2 regions of the Microbulbifer sp. CAU 1566 genome follow, and region 2 is predicted to be linked to the other one. Evidence: predicted binding sites of a transcription regulator. Region 2 holds the regulator's gene; the other holds the start of a gene.
The links. Region 2 encodes sigma-54, which starts transcription at its own class of promoters, with help from an activator protein. Its sites were predicted from a motif close to TGGCACANNNNTTGCNNT; they were not measured.

Region 1 (3,866 bases), 260 kb from region 2:
CTCCAGCGCAGAGGGACTCCTGTTCCAGGTGGAAAAACACCGCCCGGATATTGTCCTGATTGATATCGAGTCTCCCGACCGCGACATTCTCGAAAGTCTCGCGGTGATCAACCAGCACAACCCGACGCCGGTGGCCATGTTTTCCGCCCGCGGCGGTGCCGACTTTATTACCAGCGCGGTAGAGGCCGGTGTCAGTGCCTATATGGCGGAGGGGCTGTCGGCCGAACGGGTGGCGCCGGCGATTGAAATTGCCATGGCCCAGTTCCGCAGCTATCAACACCTGCGCCAGTCTCTGGAGCGCACCCAGCAACAGCTGGACGAGCGCAAAATTATCGAGCGTGCCAAAGGCCTGTTGATGGCCCGCAAAAATATCAGCGAACAGGCCGCCCACCAGACCCTGCGCACCCTGGCCATGAACAGTAATTCCACCATGCGCAATGTGGCGGAACAAATTGTCACGCACCTGCAGGCGGCAGCGAAGTAACACACTCTCTGCCGCCCGTGCACGCCCAAATATATTGAGAATTCCAAGAGAACTATCGTGAGCAGTCTGCAAGTAGAAAAAACCAACCTGAAACTTCTCTACCTACGCCTGAGCGACAGTGCGCCGCTGATCATTGCCCAGGAACTGGGGTTATTCGAGCGCTATGGCCTGCGGGTGGAACTTCAGCAGGAAACGTCCTGGGCCACCCTGCGCGACAAGTTGATCGGCGGTGCGGCCGACGCTGCAGCCATCCTTGCACCCATGCCCCTGACCCTGAAACAGACGCTGCCGCAGTGCGACGAGCAACTGCTCAGCGGGCTGATCCTGAGCAGTAACGGCAACGCCATCACCCTTTCACGTACGCTTTACGAGCAGCTGGAGTTACCGGCGGGTGCAGACTCAGCGGAAATCGGCGCGGCACTCAAATCCTACATCGACACCCGCGACCAGAATGCCAAACCGCTGACCTTTGCCAGCGTCTATCCCTTCGCCAGCCACACCCTGCAATTACGCCACTGGCTCTCGGCAGCGGGGATACATCCGGATACCGATGTGCGCATCCTGGTGCTGCCACCAGAGCAGATGGTGGACACCCTGCGTCGCGGCGACATTGACGGCTATTGTGTGGGCGAACCCTGGAATACCCTCGCGGTTCAGGAAGGCATCGGCGTGATTGCCACCCCCAGCAATACCCTGATGCCGGCCATGCCGGAAAAAGTACTGGCGGTCACCCGCAGCTGGCACCAGGCCAACCCCGCTACACACCTGGCGCTGCGCGCCGCATTACTGGAAGCCTGCGCCTGGCTGAGCGATCGTAGCCAGCGCAAAGATGCCGTGGGCATTCTCGCCCGCACCGAATATCTCAACCTGCCGGAATCTGCCATCGCCCTCTCCTTGGGCGACGAATTGATCGCACACGGCGGGCAGAGCCCGACCAGGAATCCCGACTGGCACCTGTTCGCCCACCCGCAGACGGATCACGGCCGCCCGACGGAAAAGAAAGGCCGCGAACTGCTGGCCCTGTGCAATGACATCGCACCGGTGGATAGCGATACCGCGGAAGTCTTCTGCTCAGACCTCTACCAGCAGACCCTGGACTTTATGCGCCATCGGGAACTCAATACGCCTTAACGTTTTACACCCATTGCACCAGTTTCGCGCCTTTTCACAGTGCCCGCACGGTAAAAGGCACAGATATGGCACAAATATTGAATACTTAAATTGAGCAAAAGCGCCGCGATTGGAAGCCAACCCGGTTGGGACCAATCGCTTTAGAAGCGCTCGCACCTTCACTAGATGCGATAGATCGGACACCGAAGTCCACAGGCGGCAGCCAGGTTGCCCCGTGGGCTTTTTTTATGCCCGCGATTTGGGCCGCGCCGCAGCAGAAGCAGGCAGATCCAATTCATAAACTAACGGGATAAGACCATGTCCAGTGATTCTTTAAATCTGTTTTCCTTTAAAGGAAAAATCCGGGTGCTGCACCTGACCTGGATTGCTTTCTTTATTACCTTTTTTGCCTGGTTCAACCACGCACCGCTGCTGATGGCCATTGCCGACAGTCTGTCGCTCACTTCCGAGCAGGTGAAGACGCTGCTGATCCTGAACGTGGCGCTGACGATTCCAGCGCGGGTAATCATCGGCATGCTGACCGATAAATACGGCCCGCGCCTGACCTATTCCCTGTTGCTGGCCATTGGCAGTATCCCCTGCTTTATTTTTGCCATTGCGGACAGCTTTACCGCAGCGGCTATCGGCCGCTTCCTGCTGGGCTTTATCGGTGCCGGCTTTGTGATTGGTATCCGTATGGTGTCCGAGTGGTTCCCGGCCAAGCAGTTGGGTACCGCGGAAGGTATTTACGGCGGCTGGGGTAACTTCGGCTCCGCCGCCGCGGCCATGAGCCTGCCCACCATCGCGCTGCTGTTCGGCGGCGACACTCCGGGGCAAGAGGGCTGGCGTTATGCCATCGGCCTCACCGGTGTCATGGCGCTGGTGTACAGTGTGATTTACTACCGCTCGGTTACCGATACCCCGAAGGGCGGCACCTACTTCAAGCCGAAAAAAATTGGCGGTATGGAAGTTTCCAGCCCGTCGGATTTTGTGCTGCTGCTGATCATGAAAGTGCCCATGTACGCGGCACTGGCGCTGCTGACCTGGAAACTGTCCCCCGCCGGTGTTGGCATGCTGGCGATGCCGGTGGCGATCGTGATTTATGTATCCCTGGTAGCCCTTTATGTGTTTGATGCGAAGAAGTGCTACGACATCAACAAAGAGATTTTCGTGAAGCTGCCGGAACCGATCCATCGCTATCAGTTCAAGCAGGTGGCGGTACTGAATATTCTGTACTTCGCTACTTTCGGTTCCGAGCTTGCGGTGATTTCGATGCTGCCGCTGTTTTTCTCGGAGACCTTTACCCTGGATCCGGTGAAGGCGGGTCTGCTGGCTTCTGCCTATGCATTTATGAATCTGATGTCGCGCCCGGCTGGCGGTTTGATCAGTGACCGGTTTGGACGCAAGAGTACGCTGCTGATTCTGACGGCGGGCCTGGCGCTGGGTTATCTGACCATGAGTATGATCGACAGCGAGTGGCCCTTGTATCTGGCGGTGGCTGCCGCGATGGCGTGCTCTTTCTTTGTGCAGTCTGGTGAGGGCGCGGTGTTTGCGGTAGTGCCGCTGATCAAGCGTCGTTTGACCGGGCAGATTGCGGGGATGACGGGGGCTTACGGGAATGTGGGCGCGGTTTTCTACCTGACGGTGCTGAGTATGGTTTCTTACGAGACCTTCTTTCTGGTGATTGCGGGTACGGCGGTACTTGGGTTTGTTACGCTGCTGTTCCTGGAAGAGCCGGAAGGTCAGATGGCCGAGGTAATGCCTGACGGTAGTGTTTCCCTGATCGACGTTGCTTGATATGAACACCACCTGCGAAATCATCACTGTGCCCGACTCCGATCAACAGGCTTCCAATTCCGAAAATCTGGAATTTGCCACCGCCACCGAGTGTGGCCAGCGCGCTTATAACGACGACGCGGTGGCGATCTATCGGGCGACCGGGAGTGATCTGCGATATCGCGGTTCGCTGGCGGCGATTGCGGATGGGGTGGGTAGTGCCGAGGCGGGTGGTGCGGCGGCGCGGGCTGCGGTGAGTGGATTTATTTCCGATTATTACAGTACGCCGGATTCCTGGTCGGTGAAGCAGGCGGCGGCGCGGGTTCTGCATGCGCTGAATGGTTGGCTGTATCGGCAGAGCGGTGGTGCAGATGAGGTACAGCGGGGTTGGTTGACGACTTTCTCTGCGGTGGTTTTCAAAGGCTCTACGGCCCATCTGATTCATATCGGGGATTCGCGGATTTACCGGCTGCGGGACGGCAACCTGGATTGCCTG
Region 2 (3,866 bases):
TGTCGGAATCCAGATCGGGGTATTCTTCTGAGATCGCCTGGGCGATATTGAGCAGCAGCTTTTTTTTGCTGCTCCCCGCCAGGTGGCAAAGGCTTAGGCGGGGAGAGAGTAATGCTTCCAGTGTCATAACTTACTAATGATCTGGCGCAACCTGCCGGGCGTGAGCCCGCAAGTTGCCAGTTGTCTAACGGCTAGTGAAAACTACCGGTGACTGCGTAACTTTTCTTTGTGTTTCAGCAGCTGTCGGTCGAGTTTGTCGGACAGCGAGTCGATCGCTGCGTACATGTCCTCAGATTCCGAATCCGCAAAAATATCCTTGTTGCCGTTCACGTGAACCCGCGCCTCGGCTTTCTGGATAAGTTTGTCGACGGACAGAGTGACCTGGGCGTTGGTGATCAGGTCATTGTGGCGGGAGAGCTTGTCCAGTTTGGTCAGGCAGTAATCGCGAATGGCCGGAGTAACATCTACATGGTGGCCACTGATATTGATCTGCATGGAAATCTCCTCAAAGGGTACAACACATCCGGTGGCACCCCCGCACAGGGCGGCAACCCTACTAGGAAGTGCGCCAGAATGGAAGGATACACTCAATGTCTGGCCATTGGTTGTCCAGAAACTGACCGGGAGAGGGGTGTGGCGCCACCAGTTAGTGACTGGTCTGGTTAGACCAGTCGCTTTCGCTCGCTAGAGGAGGGTATTCCCATGGACTCGCGGTATTTGGCCACGGTGCGGCGGGCCACCTTGATGCCCTGGGCATCCAGCTCCTGGGTGATCTTGTTGTCCGACAGTGGCTTGCGTGGCTGCTCCGCATCCACCAGCTTGCGAATCAGAGCGCGAATGGCGGTGGAGGAGGCGTCCTCACCGGAGTCGGTGCTCACATGGCTGGAGAAGAAGTATTTGAGCTCGAATACACCGCGCGGCGTAAGCATGTATTTTTGCGTGGTGACCCGGGAAATGGTGGATTCGTGCATGCCGATGGTTTCGGCGATATTTGCCAGTACCATGGGTTTCATGGCTTCCGGGCCCTGCTCGAAAAACCCCCGCTGTTTATCCACGATACAGCTGGCGACCTTCAGCAGGGTTTCATGGCGGCTCTGCAGGCTTTTCAGGAACCAGCGTGCCTCCTGCAGATTGTCCCGCAGGTAGTTATTTTCATTGGAGTTGTCCGCGCGCTTGATCAGCGCCGCGTATGTGTCGTTGATGCGCAGTTTGGGGGTGGTTTCCGGGTTCAGTTCCACCACCCAGCGCTGTTCCCGGCGGCTGACGATCACATCCGGCACCACGTATTGCGGCTCTTCGCCGCCGAAGGCTTCACCCGGGTAAGGCGTGAGTGTCTGGATCAGGCGCATCACCTCGCCCAGCTGTATCTCGCTGAGGCGGGTGCGGCGGCTGAGCTGGCGGAAGTCCCGCTTGCCCAGTAAGTCCAGGTGTTGGCCGACAATCGCCTGCGCTTGGGCCAGCCAGGGTGTCTGCTCGGGGAGCTGGCGCAGTTGCAGTAGCAGGCTCTCGCGCAGATCCCGGGCACCGCATCCGACCGGTTCCAGGTGCTGGATGGTTTTCAGTACTGCCAGAACTTCATCGGTTTCTACGTTCAGCGCTGCGGCCAGTTCATCCAGATCGGCATCCAGAAATCCGTTAGGGGCAATGGCGTCGATCAGGGCTTCGCCGATCAACTTGTCGCCTTCGGTCAGTGGGGTGAGGTTCAGTTGCCACAGCAGGTGATCCTGCAGGCTCTCCGAGACCGCATTGCGCTGCTCCAGCGCATACTCTTCCGCCTCGCCGCCACTGTAGCTGCTGTTGGTGTAGATATCGTCCCAGCGGGTGTCGACGGGCAGGTCGTCGGGAATTTCCCCGTTCCAGTCGCCGTCCACGCCGGCTTCGGCCTGCGCTTCGCGGACGCTGTCGGCGTTGGCAGCTTCGCGCTCCTGGCGCTCGGAGGTGGCGGGGGTGTTCTGTTCCTGGGGGGCTTCGCCAGTGTGTTCTTCGAAGTCGGATTCCAGCAGCGGATTGCTATCCAGGGCGGACTGGATTTCCTGTTGCAGGTCCAGCGTCGACAGTTGCAGCAAGCGAATAGCCTGTTGCAACTGTGGCGTCATGGTCAGCTGAGTGCCGAGTTTTAACTGGAGTGACTGCTTCATAGGGAGTTTGCCGGCAGAAAAATCTGGCGTTGGGCCGCTGCGACAAATTTGATGCTTGAAGCGGCGGCGGAAAGCTCATTTCCTGCAGACTACCCCGGGGCAAAACGGAACTCAAGAGGCACGTTAAGCAATAAGTGTGCCGAAAAATTTCGTCCCTTTGGTCACTCTTTACAAAATTGTGATGGGCATCAGCCGAAGAGTGAGAAAAGCTGATGAATACACGTGATGGTGCTCAGATGGTGAATTCGTGTCCCAGATAGACGTCTTTCACCTGCTTGTTTTCGGCCACGTCTTTGGGGTTGCCTGAGGCGATGATATGGCCCTCACTGACGATGTAGGCGGTTTCACAGATATCCAGGGTCTCGCGCACATTGTGGTCGGTGATGAGCACGCCGATTCCGCGATCCCGCAGGTGACGGATGATCTGTTTGATGTCATTGACGGAGATGGGGTCCACCCCGGCAAATGGTTCATCCAGCAGCACGAAGGCGGGGTTGGTGGCCAGGGCTCGGGCAATCTCAACCCGGCGGCGCTCACCGCCGGATAGCGCCATGCCGAGGCTCTCGCGGATGTGCGTGATATGGAACTCTTCGAGCAGGGATTCCAGGTGCTCTTTGCGCTGGCTGCGATTGAGGTCCTTGCGTGTTTCCAGGATGGCGAGAATGTTGTCCTGCACCGACAGGCGGCGGAATACGGAGGCTTCCTGGGGCAGGTAGCCAATACCTTTGCGGGCGCGGCCGTGCATGGACAGCCCGGTGATGTCTTCACTGTCGATCATCACCTGGCCGTCGTCTGCCTGCACCAGCCCGGCGATCATATAGAAACAGGTGGTTTTGCCGGCGCCATTGGGCCCCAGAAGGCCAACTACCTGGCCACTGGACACGCTCACGGAGACATCCTGGACGACTTTGCGTTTTTTGTACTGCTTGGCGAGATGTAACGCTTTGAGCGTCGGCATAGTGAATTCCGGTATCTGGGCGGATGCAACCGCCTCGTCTTGCTGATGTTTGCTGTCGCGGGGCTTGCTGGTTGTGGCGTTACTGGCTGTTGTCCGAAGTTTTACCTTCCGGTTTCCAGATCATTTCCACCCGTTTCTTCTCCGACTGGCCCTGGGCCTTCATCTGTTCGCTGTTGAGGTCGTAGTCGATGCGTTCGGCAGACAGGGTGTTGCCGTCGCGATCCACGAAGGCTTCGCCGGTGAGCTGCAGTGCATCGCTCCCAACCAGGAATTCGATCCGCTGGGCGCGGGCTTTTACCGGGGTGGTGCTTTCTTCTACTTGCTGCTGGAAGTGCGCCGGCTTGCCGGTGGCTACCACCTTGTTGATCTCCCCCTGGGCGTTACCGTGGACTTCCACACGGTCGGCGCGTATTTGTAGCGACCCCTGGGAGATGACCACATTGCCACTGTATACGGAGAGGTTTTTGCTGCGATTGGCTTCCAGGTTGTCAGCCGAGACCTTGACCGGTTGCTCGCGATCATTCGGCAGCGCCTGGGCATTGGCGGCGAGCAATAACACGGACGACAGTGCGGCTGTACACAGGCCGCGAAAGGCGCTGTGAAGCGGCAAAGTACGGGACAAATCAACGGGTTTCATAGCTGCTTTCCACATCAGACAGAATTTCTACCGTGTCTTGTTTGAGATCGGCACGCAGGCCTTTGCCGGTAGTGCGATTGGGGCCGTCGGTAATGGTAACAACTTTGTCCGTCTCGGCGAATTCTTCTCGCGG

Region 1: a site for sigma-54 is predicted at 1,682-1,699, ahead of M0G74_RS02505 (NarK family nitrate/nitrite MFS transporter). Genes of this name have one in related genera too.

The regions. Positions count from the first base shown of each region.
Region 1 covers NZ_JALNMG010000001.1:583,360-587,225, forward strand. The annotation lists gene M0G74_RS02495 (ANTAR domain-containing protein) at 1-484, shown strand, start outside; gene M0G74_RS02500 (CmpA/NrtA family ABC transporter substrate-binding protein) at 542-1,615, shown strand; gene M0G74_RS02505 (NarK family nitrate/nitrite MFS transporter) at 1,913-3,391, shown strand; gene M0G74_RS02510 (bifunctional protein-serine/threonine kinase/phosphatase) at 3,393-3,866, shown strand, end outside.
Region 2 covers NZ_JALNMG010000001.1:325,380-329,245, reverse strand. The annotation lists gene ptsN (PTS IIA-like nitrogen regulatory protein PtsN) at 1-127, opposite strand, end outside; gene raiA (ribosome-associated translation inhibitor RaiA) at 202-495, opposite strand; gene M0G74_RS01455 (RNA polymerase factor sigma-54) at 663-2,138, opposite strand; gene lptB (LPS export ABC transporter ATP-binding protein) at 2,371-3,096, opposite strand; gene lptA (lipopolysaccharide transport periplasmic protein LptA) at 3,176-3,733, opposite strand; gene lptC (LPS export ABC transporter periplasmic protein LptC) at 3,720-3,866, opposite strand, start outside.